Linked DNA regions of Posidoniimonas polymericola. The protein of the gene in region 1 interacts with the protein of each later gene in a pairwise test. Links are inferred from orthologs where the notes say so. Each region holds a gene or a part of one and is shown on either strand. Other genes may lie near its edges.

What was found. The genes of interacting proteins can lie anywhere in the genome.
Region 2: the proteins of lpdA (region 1) and Pla123a_RS14690 interact in binary tests that used the Escherichia coli proteins (3 or more experiments, as listed by UniProt). The link is inferred for Posidoniimonas polymericola from one-to-one orthologs.

Annotation. Positions count from the first base shown.
Region 1 is NZ_SJPO01000001.1:341,635-346,863, forward strand. What follows is about bases 1-2,934. They hold lpdA (dihydrolipoyl dehydrogenase), read right to left. Parts: upstream 2,212-2,934; coding sequence 790-2,211; downstream 1-789. Other genes in these bases: aceE (pyruvate dehydrogenase (acetyl-transferring), homodimeric type), read right to left, coding at 1-647; Pla123a_RS01380 (BlaI/MecI/CopY family transcriptional regulator), read left to right, coding at 2,777-2,934. Also shown: more of Pla123a_RS01380, read left to right, coding at 2,935-3,184; Pla123a_RS01385 (M56 family metallopeptidase), read left to right, coding at 3,184-5,229. UniProt on the Escherichia coli protein: Lipoamide dehydrogenase is a component of the glycine cleavage system as well as of the alpha-ketoacid dehydrogenase complexes.
Region 2 is NZ_SJPO01000007.1:9,672-15,956, reverse strand. What follows is about bases 1,592-4,556. They hold Pla123a_RS14690 (ATP-dependent helicase), read right to left. Parts: upstream 4,244-4,556; coding sequence 1,940-4,243; downstream 1,592-1,939. Other genes in these bases: Pla123a_RS14695 (SAM-dependent methyltransferase), read right to left, coding at 1,592-1,689. Also shown: Pla123a_RS14705 (deoxyribodipyrimidine photo-lyase), read left to right, coding at 1-293; Pla123a_RS25305 (DUF2256 domain-containing protein), read right to left, coding at 290-439; more of Pla123a_RS14695, read right to left, coding at 595-1,591; Pla123a_RS14685 (DNA-directed RNA polymerase subunit alpha C-terminal domain-containing protein), read left to right, coding at 4,576-4,863; Pla123a_RS14680 (DUF3592 domain-containing protein), read left to right, coding at 4,955-6,285. UniProt on the Escherichia coli protein: A helicase with DNA-dependent ATPase activity. Unwinds DNA duplexes with 3'-5' polarity. Translocates on single-stranded DNA with 3'-5' polarity. Initiates unwinding more efficiently from a nicked substrate than double-stranded DNA.

The sequences.
Region 1 (5,229 bases):
AACCGCGCCTGGTAGATCGCCATGATCGGCGCCAGGCCCATCGACACCGTTGGGAACTCCCAGAAGTCAGGCATCAGCCAGGGGTGAGGGTAGCTGGACAGGCCGCCCCCCTCGCCGAGCTCGCGGCGGAAGTTGACCAGGTTCTGCTCGGTCAGCCGGCCCTCGAGGAACGCGCGGCTGTACATTCCCGGCGCCGCGTGGCCTTGGAAGTAGATTTGGTCGCCGGAGAAGCCGTCTTCGCCGCGGCCACGGAATACGTGGTTCTGGGCTACCTCGTACAGCGTGGCGCTGGACGCAAAGGTGCTGATGTGCCCGCCCGGTGACGACGGGTGCCGGTTCGCCCGGGTGACCATCGCCATCGCGTTCCAGCGGACGTAGCTCTTGATCCGCCGCTCCAGCTCACGGTCGCCCGGGTAAGCGGGCTGATCGCTGCGGGAGATGGTGTTGATGTAGGGCGTCGTGGCGGTGAAGGGGAGCTCCACGCCGTTGCGGACGGCGGCGGCCTCCAGCGCGCTGAGCAGCTCGCTCACCCGCTCCGGGCCCTTGCTCTCCAGCACGTAGTCGAGCGACTCGAGCCACTCGTTGGTTTCTTGTGGGTCTTTGTCGTTGGGGATCGGTGACGACGATGAAAGTTCGGCGCTCGACATGGCGGTACCTTGTGAGGTTGAACCACGAAGGGCACAAAGGACAGGACGCTAACCTGTGGCACTGGTGACAGCGGGAGGCGTCCCACAGTCGGCTGGTTGGCGGAGCGCCTAGTCCTTCGTGTCCTCCGTGGTGATTGGCTTCTTACTTGCGTTTGGGTTTGTAGATCTCGGTCGCGGTGCCGAGGTGCACCTCGCCGGCGAACGCGATGGTCTCGCTGAGCGTCGGGTGAGGGTGGATGCTCTCGGCGATGTCGCGGATGGTGCAGCCCATCTCGATCGCCAGCACGCTCTCGGCGATCAACTCGCCGGCGCCGCTGCCGACGATGCCGCAGCCCAGCACGCGGTCGGTCTCGGGGTCGACGATCCACTTGGTGAGGCCGTCGGTGCGTCCGTTGGCGGTGGCCCGGCCGCTCGCCTGCCACGGGTACTGGGCGATCTTGACCGGGATGCCCTGCTCCTTGGCCTCGCCGGCGGTCAGCCCGGCCCAGGCGATCTCGGGGTCGGTGAACACCACCGCCGGGATCGCCAGCGCGTCGAACGCGGCCGGCTCGCCGGCGATCACCTCCGCGGCGATCTTGCCCTCGTAGGCCGCCTTGTGGGCCAGCATCGGGTCGCCCGCGACGTCGCCGATGGCGAAGATGTTGCCGTCGCTGGTGCGCTGCTGCTTGTCGACCTGCACAAAGCCCCGCTCGTTCACGGTGACCTTGGTGTTCTCCAGGCCGAAGCCCTTGCTGACCGGCCAGCGGCCGATCGACACCAGCACGCGGTCGTACCGCTTGGTGACCGCGCCGTCGGGGCCCTCCATGCTGACCTCAACCTGTTCGCCGAGGTCCTTCAGGCCGGTCACCTTGGTCCCCAGCATGACGTCCTCGAACCGCTCCTTGACGCGGGCGATGAGCGGCTTGACCAGGTCGCGGTCGGCGCCCATCAGCAGGCCCTCGGCCAGCTCCACCACCGACACCTTCGTGCCGATCTCGGAGTAAACCGTGCCCATCTCGAGGCCGATGTAGCCACCGCCGATCACCAGCATCGACTCGGGGATGTCCTCCAGCGCCAGCGCGCCGGTCGAGGTCATCACCCGCGGCGAGCCAATGTCAAGGAACTTCGGCAGCGCGGGGATCGATCCGGTCGCCAGGATGCAGTGGTCGAACGTCAGCCGGCTGTCGTCGTCGTAGGTGTCGGGCGAGCCCCCCTCGAGCTGCAGGGTGTGGCTGTCGACAAACACGCCCCGCGCGTGGATCTGCTTGACATTGCGGCGTTTGGCGAGCTGGCTCAGGCCGCCGGAGAGGGTGTCGATGACGTTCTCCTTGCGGGCGCGGAGCTTGTCGACCGAGATCTTCGGCGGCTGGAACTCGACGCCCCACTCGGCCATCTCGTGGGCCTCGCTGACGACTTTCGCGACGTGCAGCAAGGCCTTGGAGGGGATGCAGCCCCGCAGCAGGCAGGTGCCGCCGAGCCGCGGGTCGGCCTCGACAATGGCGACCTCCAGTCCGAGGTCGGCTGCAAGAAACGCGGCGGCGTAGCCGCCGGGACCGCCACCAAGAACGACTACCTGAGAGTGCATGGGCGAAGGGGTGAGAGGGGATTGGGGCGTGCGTGGTAGAGGAGGCGGGGGTCTGCGCCTGGCGGCGCCGACGGTCCCACGAAGCCGCAGATCCTGCGTCGCTAGCCCGTCGGCCGCTCCCTGACCGCAGACCTCCGTCCCCTCTCTTCTCAACTGTTTGGCTGCAAAGCATTTGCAGCCCTCTAAGTTTATCGAATGGCGCCCTCTACACAATGGCCGACCCCGCCACCCGGGGGCGGCCGCCAAGGCGCAACCTGTTTTCTGCTAGGCCTTTGGCGTTCTCGAGCAAAAACGCGGTGATGCGCCTTCCGACACATCCCGCGGCTCCAATGCCGCCGCGGGCCCGGGCGGCGCGTCCCTCGAATTGCGGCGGCGCGGTCCCGCCACTCCGTCGGCCGACCATCAACGGCTGACCGACCGTGGCGACCTCGGGGCCGGCGCTGCGGGATGAAGTTTTAATTAATTCAAATTTTGCCTTGCACCGCCTGCGGGTGGTCGCTAGGTTCATCGAAGGAATTAAAACTTGGTCCCCGACCACTCGCGACTCAGCCCAGGAGGCCCCGCCGTGGCCCGTCCCGAATCGGAGTTCCCCACCGACCTCGAGCTCGAGATCCTCAAGGTCTTGTGGGCCGAGTCCCCGCTGCCGGTCCGCGAGGTCCGCGCCCGGCTCGAGGCCGACGCCAACCGGCCGCTCACCCACAGCTCGGTGATCACGGTGCTCAACATCATGCACCGCAAGGGCTACCTCGAGCGGACCAAAGAGGGCAAGTCGTTCCTGTTTGCGCCGCGGGTCGACAAGCAGCAGGTGTCGCAGGGCTTTGTCGGCGACCTGCTGACCCGGCTGTTCGACGGCTCGCCGTCCGCCATGGTGCTCAACCTGCTCGAGGGCTCCGACGTCGACGCCGACGAGCTGGCCGAGCTCCGCAAGCTGATCGCCCGCAAGGCAGCCCGCAACGCAAAGGAGCAACAGTGATGAACTTCCTCGCGCTCTTCGACTGGATGGATCAGACCGTCTGCACGCGGGTCTGCCTGACGCTCCTGCACTCGCTGTGGCAGTTCGCGGTGCTGGCAGGCGTGGCGCTGTTGGTCGAACGGCTCGCCCGTCGAGTCGAGGCGACCTACGCCACGCAGGTGGGCCTGCTGCTCGTCGGGCTGACGGCGCTGCCGGCAACCTACCTCATGATTGGCGAGGACGCCGCCACCGCGGTTGCCGAGTCCGCGCCGGTTGCCGTCCATCAGTCTCCAACAGCGGCTGCACCCTCCGCACCACAAGAGTTCGTGATCATTGAGAGCGAGGTTCCAGCGGCGACTGCGCCGCCGGTTGTGGCGCCCCGCGCCGGCAACGCCGCGCCTCAAGACGCGGAGCCGGCCGTCTCGTGGCAGACCGTTTCGCAGTGGCTGCTCGTTGCTTACCTGGCCGGGGTCTTGTTGATGCTGACCCGACTAGCGGCAGCTCTCTTGCACGCCCACCGACTGGCCGCCCGGGCGACCCCAGTCGCCGTCGGGCGGCACGCGGACTACCTGCGACGGATCGCCGAGCGGTGGAACATGGCCGCCGCGCCGGCGCTGGCGATGATCCCCGCCGGCGTCACGCCAAAGGTGGTTGGCCTCATGAAACCAACCATCCTGCTGCCGGGCGCTGCGCTGGCCGGCATGACCTGCGAGGAGCTCGAGCTGATCCTGCGGCACGAGCTGGCCCACGTCCGCCGGCACGACATGTGGGCCAACCTGATGCAGCGGCTCGCCGAGGCGCTCCTGTTTTTCAACCCGGCGGTCTGGCTGCTGAGCCGCCGCATCAGCACGTTCCGCGAGTACTGCTGCGACGAGCTCGCCTGCGAAACCGCTGCCGAACAGAACGCAGAGGAGCTCGACCCGCGGTCCCGCTACGCCGCGGCCCTGGTGCGGGTGGTCGAGCTGAGCCGCGGCGCCGCGCCGGCCCAGGAGGTCGCCACCCTGGCCGCCGCCGGCGGCCGCCCGTCCGAACTCCGCCGCCGCGTCGCCCGGCTGTTCGGCGAGCCCCAACGCGAGCCGCTGCGGCTGTCGCGGGGTGGGTTGTTGGCGGTCGGTGGTTTGGCAGTGCTGTTGGCGCTGCCGCTGGCCAACTCACCGGCTTCGGAGAAGCAGTCGGCAACAGAGGCGCTCGAAGGACGGTTTCCTGAAGACGATTCGACAGAACAGCGGCCCAGCTCTCAGCAGCCGATCACCGGTAGGGTGGTCCTCGCCGAAACGAGCGAGGCAGTCGCCGACGCCGAGGTCCGGCTGCTCTCTTGGCCGAAGATCCGCCGACGCTACTCGGTGAAGACGACCCGGACCGATGCCCAGGGCTTTTTCCGCTTTGACGAGTACGAGGAAGGCGACCTCAAGCTAGCCGCCTACAAGGGTAGGAAAGCATCTCGCACCAAGCGTTACGATGGTTTCGACGTCGAGCCGGGCAACAAACTGATCCAGCTCGGCCTGCAAGATGCGCCTTCGCTGAAGGTAACCGTCAAGTCGAAGGCGACCGGCGATCCCATCCCCGACGCCCGCGTCCGGCTGACCTGGACCGATGGCGACCGCGACCACCAGACCGATGACCAGGGCGAGGTCACGATTCACGGCCTGACCGCCGAGGTCTGGACCATCGAGGTGCAGGCGGCCGGATTCGCCAAAGACGGGCAGGCAATCAGCCTGCAGCCGGAGCAGCTCGCCGAGGTTACGAGCCTGCTGGCGCCGGGCTTCGAGCTGCGGGGCGTGGTGCGTGACACGGCCGGCGCGCCGCTCGCAGGGGTTGGCTTCAGCGTCTTCCCGGCGAGTATGCGGGGAGGGCAGATCGAATGGCTCGAGACAAACGCCAACGGCGAGTACTCATTCCCGTTCCTGCCTCGCCAGCCGCTCAAGCTGATGCTTTCCAAGGACGGGTTCGCCGACACGCGGCTTGATCTGCTTCCGGGTTTGGAGGAGAAGCCGTCGATCCGTGACTTCGAACTCTCCAAGCGGCCCGACGGCGGTTCCGTGACCGGCATCGTCACGACTGAGGAC
Region 2 (6,285 bases), on another replicon or contig:
AACGGATCGTGTTTATGTACGAGTGTTTGCTCGAGATGCCCGGCGTCGAGATCCGCAAGGGGAACGTCGTCGCCGAGGTCACGAGATTCGCCCAGGAGCACCACGCCACCCGCATCGTCACCGCCCGCAGCCCCCTGCCCCGCCTCAAACGCCAGGGCGCCCAGCTAGCAACGCAGCTAACAGTCGACTGGATCGACCCCGAGCCAATCGTGACCCTGCCCGAGGGCGTCGACCTCAAACGCTTCAGCCGCTACTGGCGCCGCGCCGAGAAGCAAGTGCTGCGAAACGACTAGCGCCGCTCTGCCTTCGCCGCGTTGCGGCACCGCTCGCTGCAGTACCGTACCTGCTCCCAGCACCGCTGCCACTTCTTCCGCCAAGCGAAGTCCCTGCCGCAGTGGGCGCAGGATTTGGTTGGAAGGTTCGGTTTGGCGTGGGGCATTCTAGTTTGCCTCAGTTCACTGCAGGACGGCTGCCGGGGGCGCTCCGCGGTAGCGGAAGCCCCCGGCTGTGTGCGAGCGACGGCTAGTACGTCTCGGGGGCTGCCCTGACGGGAGCGCCCCCGGCACCCTTATAAAGAATGAGCCGGCCGGAAAACTACCGCCGCAGCCGCCGCTGACCGCGGCTCCGCAGCGCGGCCAAACACAACTCGCGGCGGTTGAAGGCCAGTTGCCGGAGCCGCACGTCCTTGTAGCCCCAGCCCTTCACGCGTTTGACGATCGCGTCGAGCGCGGCGGGTTCGGCCAGCGACCAGTCGGGCAGCTTGAGCGTGAGGATCATGCCACGGATCGAGACCTCCCGGTGCGAGACGATCGGCTCGACCGCGTCGAGCGTGTACTGCGGGGCGGCGTTCACGTCGCACGCCAGCCAGCGGGCCGGTTCGAACTCCTTGCGGCGGACGTCGCCGGCCCGCATCTTCAGGTGCATGAAGTCGGGGTGCTCGTCGAGCAGCGGGTCGACATCGGCCGGGTCGACGCCGATCACGCCCATGCCGCGCTCGAGCAGCGCCTGGCTGGCGCCGCCGGGGGCGCAGCCGATCTCGACCCAGACGTCGCCGGCGTGGGTCGGCAGGGCGGCCCAGCGGAGGGCCTCCTCGATCTTGAGGTACGCTCGGCTGACGGCGTCCTCGGGGAGTTTGAGGTTCGGCACGCCGCCGGGCCAGCGGTCGACGCGGGACTTCATCAGGTGGGCGCCCAGCCACCACTCGTTCGGCGCCACCAGCGCGACGTCGAGCACGGCGCCCTCGGACGGCGGGGTCTGTGGGTTGTGCAGGGCGCCCTCGGGCGCGGCCGCGCAGAGGGCCGCGCGGACCATCGCGCTCAGCTCGTCACGGCCCGGCTCGAAGCCGTCGGCGCCGGGCACGACCTCGTCCCGCCGCCAGACGTGCACGGCTAGCGGCGCGTGCTCGGCGACCAGCTGCTGGACCTGCTCGGACGCCCACACCTGACCGACCAGCTCGTCGAGCTGGTCGGTGCCGGTCGCCTTGCCGAGCGACAGCCCGCGGGTGCGGGCGAAGGTCATGCGCGGAATCTCCTCGCTGGCGAGCGAGACCGGCCCGGGCGCCTTGAACGTGACGAAGCCGGGGCGGCTGAACGACAGCCGCCATTCGGGCGCGCGGAACTCGACCTCTTGCTTGAGGGCGTTCTGGGCGCCTGCCTGGCAGGCGGCGAAGAGGTACTGGCTGGTTAGCATCGGGGGTGTCTTCGTGGTTGAGCCCCAACGGGGCGCGCTTTCACAGCCCAGGGCGTAGCCCTGGGTAGGGGTTGGATTGTTTTTTCGAAGCCCGGAAGGGGCGCGCTACGTAGCGCTGCCCGTTGGGCCATTGCTGTAGGCTAGGTTGGGTATTGGTTGGGGACGGATTGACGGGGCGACAGTTTCACCCTCCCCTAGCCCCTCCCTGCGAGGGAGGGGAATTCTATGGGCCCTCGGTCTCTCGGCGGCATCAGCCTTTGTTCCCCACCGGCTCGAGCGGGCTGTGGGCGAGGACGATGCGTCGCTCGCCGGCGAGCGCGAACTCGACGGTCGCCGCGCGGCGTTTGCCGGCGCCGCTGAGCGACTTGATCTTACCAAGCCCGTACTCGGGGTGCCGCACGGTCATGTCGAGCGAGAAGTCGTCGGGCGAGAACCGGGTGTGCGGTTGGGGGGGGTGCGACGGCTTGGGGGCGGCCTCGCCACTCAGCTCCGCGGCGGTGGTGATCGCCGCGGAGATCGACGGCTTCGACTCCTCTGGCTCGGCCGCGTTGGGGTCGGTCCAGACCTCTTCCTCGGGGGGCAGCTCGAACTGCTCCCACGGGTCGATCTCGAACGTCTGGCCGCCGTGGTCGGTGTCCATCTCGGCAGTCGGCATCTCCATCAAGAAGCTGCTGGGGACGGCCATGCGGCGCTGGCCGCGGAAGTCGCGGCGGCGGACCAGGCTGAGCTGGAGCTGCTGTTCGGCGCGGGTGATGCCGACGAACGCCAGCCGGCGTTCCTCCTCCAGCTGCTGGGTGTCCATCGAGCTGCGTTCGTGCGGCAGGATGCCGTCCTCGACCGCCACGAGGTAGACCACCGGGAACTCGAGGCCCTTAGCGGCGTGCAGCGTCATCAGCGTGACCTTGTCGGAGTCGTCCTCCCAGTTGTCGGTCTCGTTGACCAACCAGGTCCGCTCGAGGTACTCCTCGAGCCCGGCCCCGCCCTCGAACTCGCCCTCGGATTCTTCGTCGAACTGCCGCGCGTCGGTCAGCAGCTCCTCGATATTGGCCAGCCGGCTGGCGTCCTCCTCGTCGTCGCTGTCGACGAGCCGCTGGCGGTAGCCCGACTCGGTGATCACGCTGCCGATGACTTCCTCGACCGGGCCGGCGGCGCGGCTCGCGAGCTTCTCAACCAGCGCAACGAACTGCGAGAGCTTCGTGGCCGAGCGTTTAGCCAGCCCCTCGATCAGCCCGGCCTCGCGGGCCGCATCGAGCAGGGGCGTGCCGTAGCGGTAGGCGTGGTCGTTCAGCGCGTCGAGGGTTTTCTTGCCGATGCCGCGGGTCGGCGAGTTGACCGTCCTCACAAACGCGACGTCGTCCTTCGGGTTGTTGATCAGCTGGCAGTAGGCCAGCACGTCCTTGATCTCTTTGCGTTGGTAGAACTCCTGGCCGCGGACCATCTGGAACGGCACGCGGTGGGCCCGCAGCGCGCGCTCGACCGAGCGGGAGAGCGCGTTGATGCGGTAGAAGACAGCGAAGTCGCTCGCCTTGCGTTCGCCGGAGTCGATGGCGGCGCGGATCTGCTGGGCGATGGCCGACGCCTCGGCGTCCTGGTCGGCGTAGGTCACCAGGCGGATCGGGGCGCCCTCGTCGTTCTCGGTGAACAGGGCCTTCTTCTTGCGGCGCTGGTTGTGGCCGATCAGCATGTCGGCGGCGCGGAGGATCGCCTTGGTGCTGCGGTAGTTCTGCTCCAGGCGGATCACCTTGGCCTGGCCGTAGTCCTTCTCGAAGTCGAGGATGTTGTTGAGGTCGGCGCCACGCCAGCCGTAGATCGACTGGTCCGGATCGCCGGTGGCGGCCAGGTTGGGGTAGTCGAGCGACAACGCCCGGAGGATGACGTACTGGGCCCGGTTGGTGTCCTGGTACTCGTCGACCAGCACGTAGCGGAAGCGGCTGTCGAGCTCGGCGCGGACCTCGGGGTTGTCCTTCAGCAGCTTCGCGACGTGCAGCAGCAGGTCGTCGAAGTCGACCGCGCTGGAGGCGAGCAGCCGCTCTTGGTACGCCGGGTACGCCCGCGCCACCACGCTCGACAGCGGGCTGCTGCTGCGGGGCTGGTACTCGTCGGCGGTGATGAGCTTGTTCTTGGCGGAGCTGATGCCGGCCGCGATGCGGTCGGCGGTGTAGTGCATGGTCGGGATCTTCTCGGCCTCGATGACCCGCTTGAGCGTCTGCCGCGAGTCGGAGGTGTCGTAGATCGTGAAGTTCTGGCCGAGGCCGACCAGGTCGGCCCGCTCACGGAGCAGGCGGGCGCCGAAGCGGTGGAACGTGCTGACCCACACCCGCTCGCCGGGGGCGAGCTGTTCGACGCGGCGGCGCATCTCCTGGGCGGCCTTGTTGGTGAAGGTCAGCGCCAGGATCTGCGAGGCGTGCACGCCCTGCTTGAGCAGGTGGGCGATGCGGTGCGTGACGACCCGCGTCTTGCCACTGCCCGGTCCGGCGAGGATCAGCAGCGGGCCGTCGACGTGCAGCACCGCCTCGCGCTGGGCGGCGTTGAGTTTTTGAAGGAGCGGGTCCACGGCGTGGGCAGCGTTGGCGGTCGGTGGGCGGGAGGGGCGAACCCACCATTCTACCGCGGCGACCCCGCGGTGGGACGGGCCCGCCGGCCGCGGCAAGTGCTAGCACGTGGCGATAAGTCGCCCGATTTTTTGCCGTAATCCTTACATTTTCTGGACTTGATTCGCTATACTCCCCCGCATCGGCGCAACGGATCGCCCGACGCCAGACGCACGCCATCGAGGCCAAGACGGTCTTGCATGAGTCTGGAGGGCGGCCCTTTGCAGGACCCGATTGCATCAACGACGGTCCTGATGACAGGACCGTCTGCACACATTGGGAGGGACCCCGAACGATGGCTACTCGCATCCCGCTGGACCGCGCTCAGGCGCAGTCGGAAGAGCTTAAGGACCGCCTGGAGATGAGCACGGCCGAGATCGGCCTGGCTGTCCGCACGACGAACTGCCTGGAAGAGAAGGGCGTTTTCACCGTGCACGACCTGCTGCACTGCACGCAGGAAGACCTGCTGAGCATCTCGAACTTCGGCGAGAAGACGCTTGAAGAGGTCTACAAGGCACTAGAGAATGTAGGCTTCTACCGCCCCGGCCGCGCCACGCTGCCGTCGCAGCGTAAGGCCAAGTAGCCCCGCCCGACGCGGCAGGGCTCGTCGGACTGTGGCGGGTCGCCCCCACTGACGCCGCCCTCTGACTCCGCCCTCCGCCAGGGCCGCGCCGATGCGTTCTCGATTCCGCCTGTGGCTGAAAAAGCGTGGTGCGCGGCGGAGCGGCTCGCCGCGCACCGCGCTCGCCGCCGAGCTGCTGTACCACGTCGTGTTTGTCGGCGTCGGCGCGGTGGCCCTGTGGCTGCACGTGCAGAACGTGCTGATCCCGCACTGGGTGCTGCGGAGCGAGCTGGCCGAGTACCAGCCAAGCGTTTGCCGCGTGGTCCAGAAAAAGTGCCAGCCCCAGCAGGGGCCGACCGGCCTGGAGCACCAGCCCGAGTGCCAGGTGCAGCTGCGGCAGGAGGGCCCCCTCCAGCCGACGAGCTGGCTCCCGCCGGTTTGGGCGATGGCCGACGAGCCCTCGCCCAACCGGGCGGACGCCGAGCAGAGCCTCGAGCGGTTTGAGGTCGGCGCAGAGCACCCCTGCTGGTTCGACCCCGACAACCCGCAGACGGTCACCCTGACGCAGCACCGACGGTGGTGGATCTGGCTGGTGACGCTGATCCCGTTCTCGCTGATGGTGCTCGGCGTGGTCGGCATGGTGCGTTCGTTGATGTCGGCGGGCGTCTCGCCCGAGAGGCGGCAGTCGGTCGCGCAGCGGGCCGGCCGCTGGGAGGCGGCCTTCGGCTCATCGGGCAGCCCGGTCGGCACCGGCCTGCCCGACACCTCGCAGGTGACCGACAGCCCCGGCGTGCGGCAGCGGTACCGGCTGCCCTCGCTCGGCGACCCCGGCTGGCGGATCGCCACGCTGGCCACGATCTGCGTCGCCTGGAACCTGCTGGTGGTGTTCTTCATGACCGGGCTCGGCATCGAGTTCTGGATGGGCCGCCCGCAGTGGGCGTTGTCGCTGGCCATCGCGCCGCTGGCGATCGGCGGCGTCTACATGGTCGCCCTGCTGTACCACGAGGCCCGCTCCTCCACCGGCATCGGGCTGACCAGCGTGGAGGTCAGCGACCACCCCTTCTACCCGGGCGGGCGGTACCGCGGGCTGATGATGCAAACCGGCCAGTTCAAGTTCCGGGCGTTGAGCGTCGCGTTGATCTGCGAAGAGATCGCCACCTTCTGCGAGGGGACCGACACCCGCACCAGCGTCGAGGAGGTGTTCCGGCAGGTGGTGCTGCAGGAGCCGCGGTCGGAGGTGAGCACCAGCAAGCCGCTGGAGCGGGAGTTCGGCTTCGAGATCCCCGTGGGGGCGATGCACTCGTTCAAGGCCCCGCACAACGAGGTGCGTTGGTCGCTCGAGGTGCGGGTCACGCCGCTGCGGTGGCCGCCGTTCCGCCGCAGCTACCTGGTGTGCGTGTACCCGGCCCGCCAGGAGGCCGCCGCCGCGGCGGAGCCCCCGTT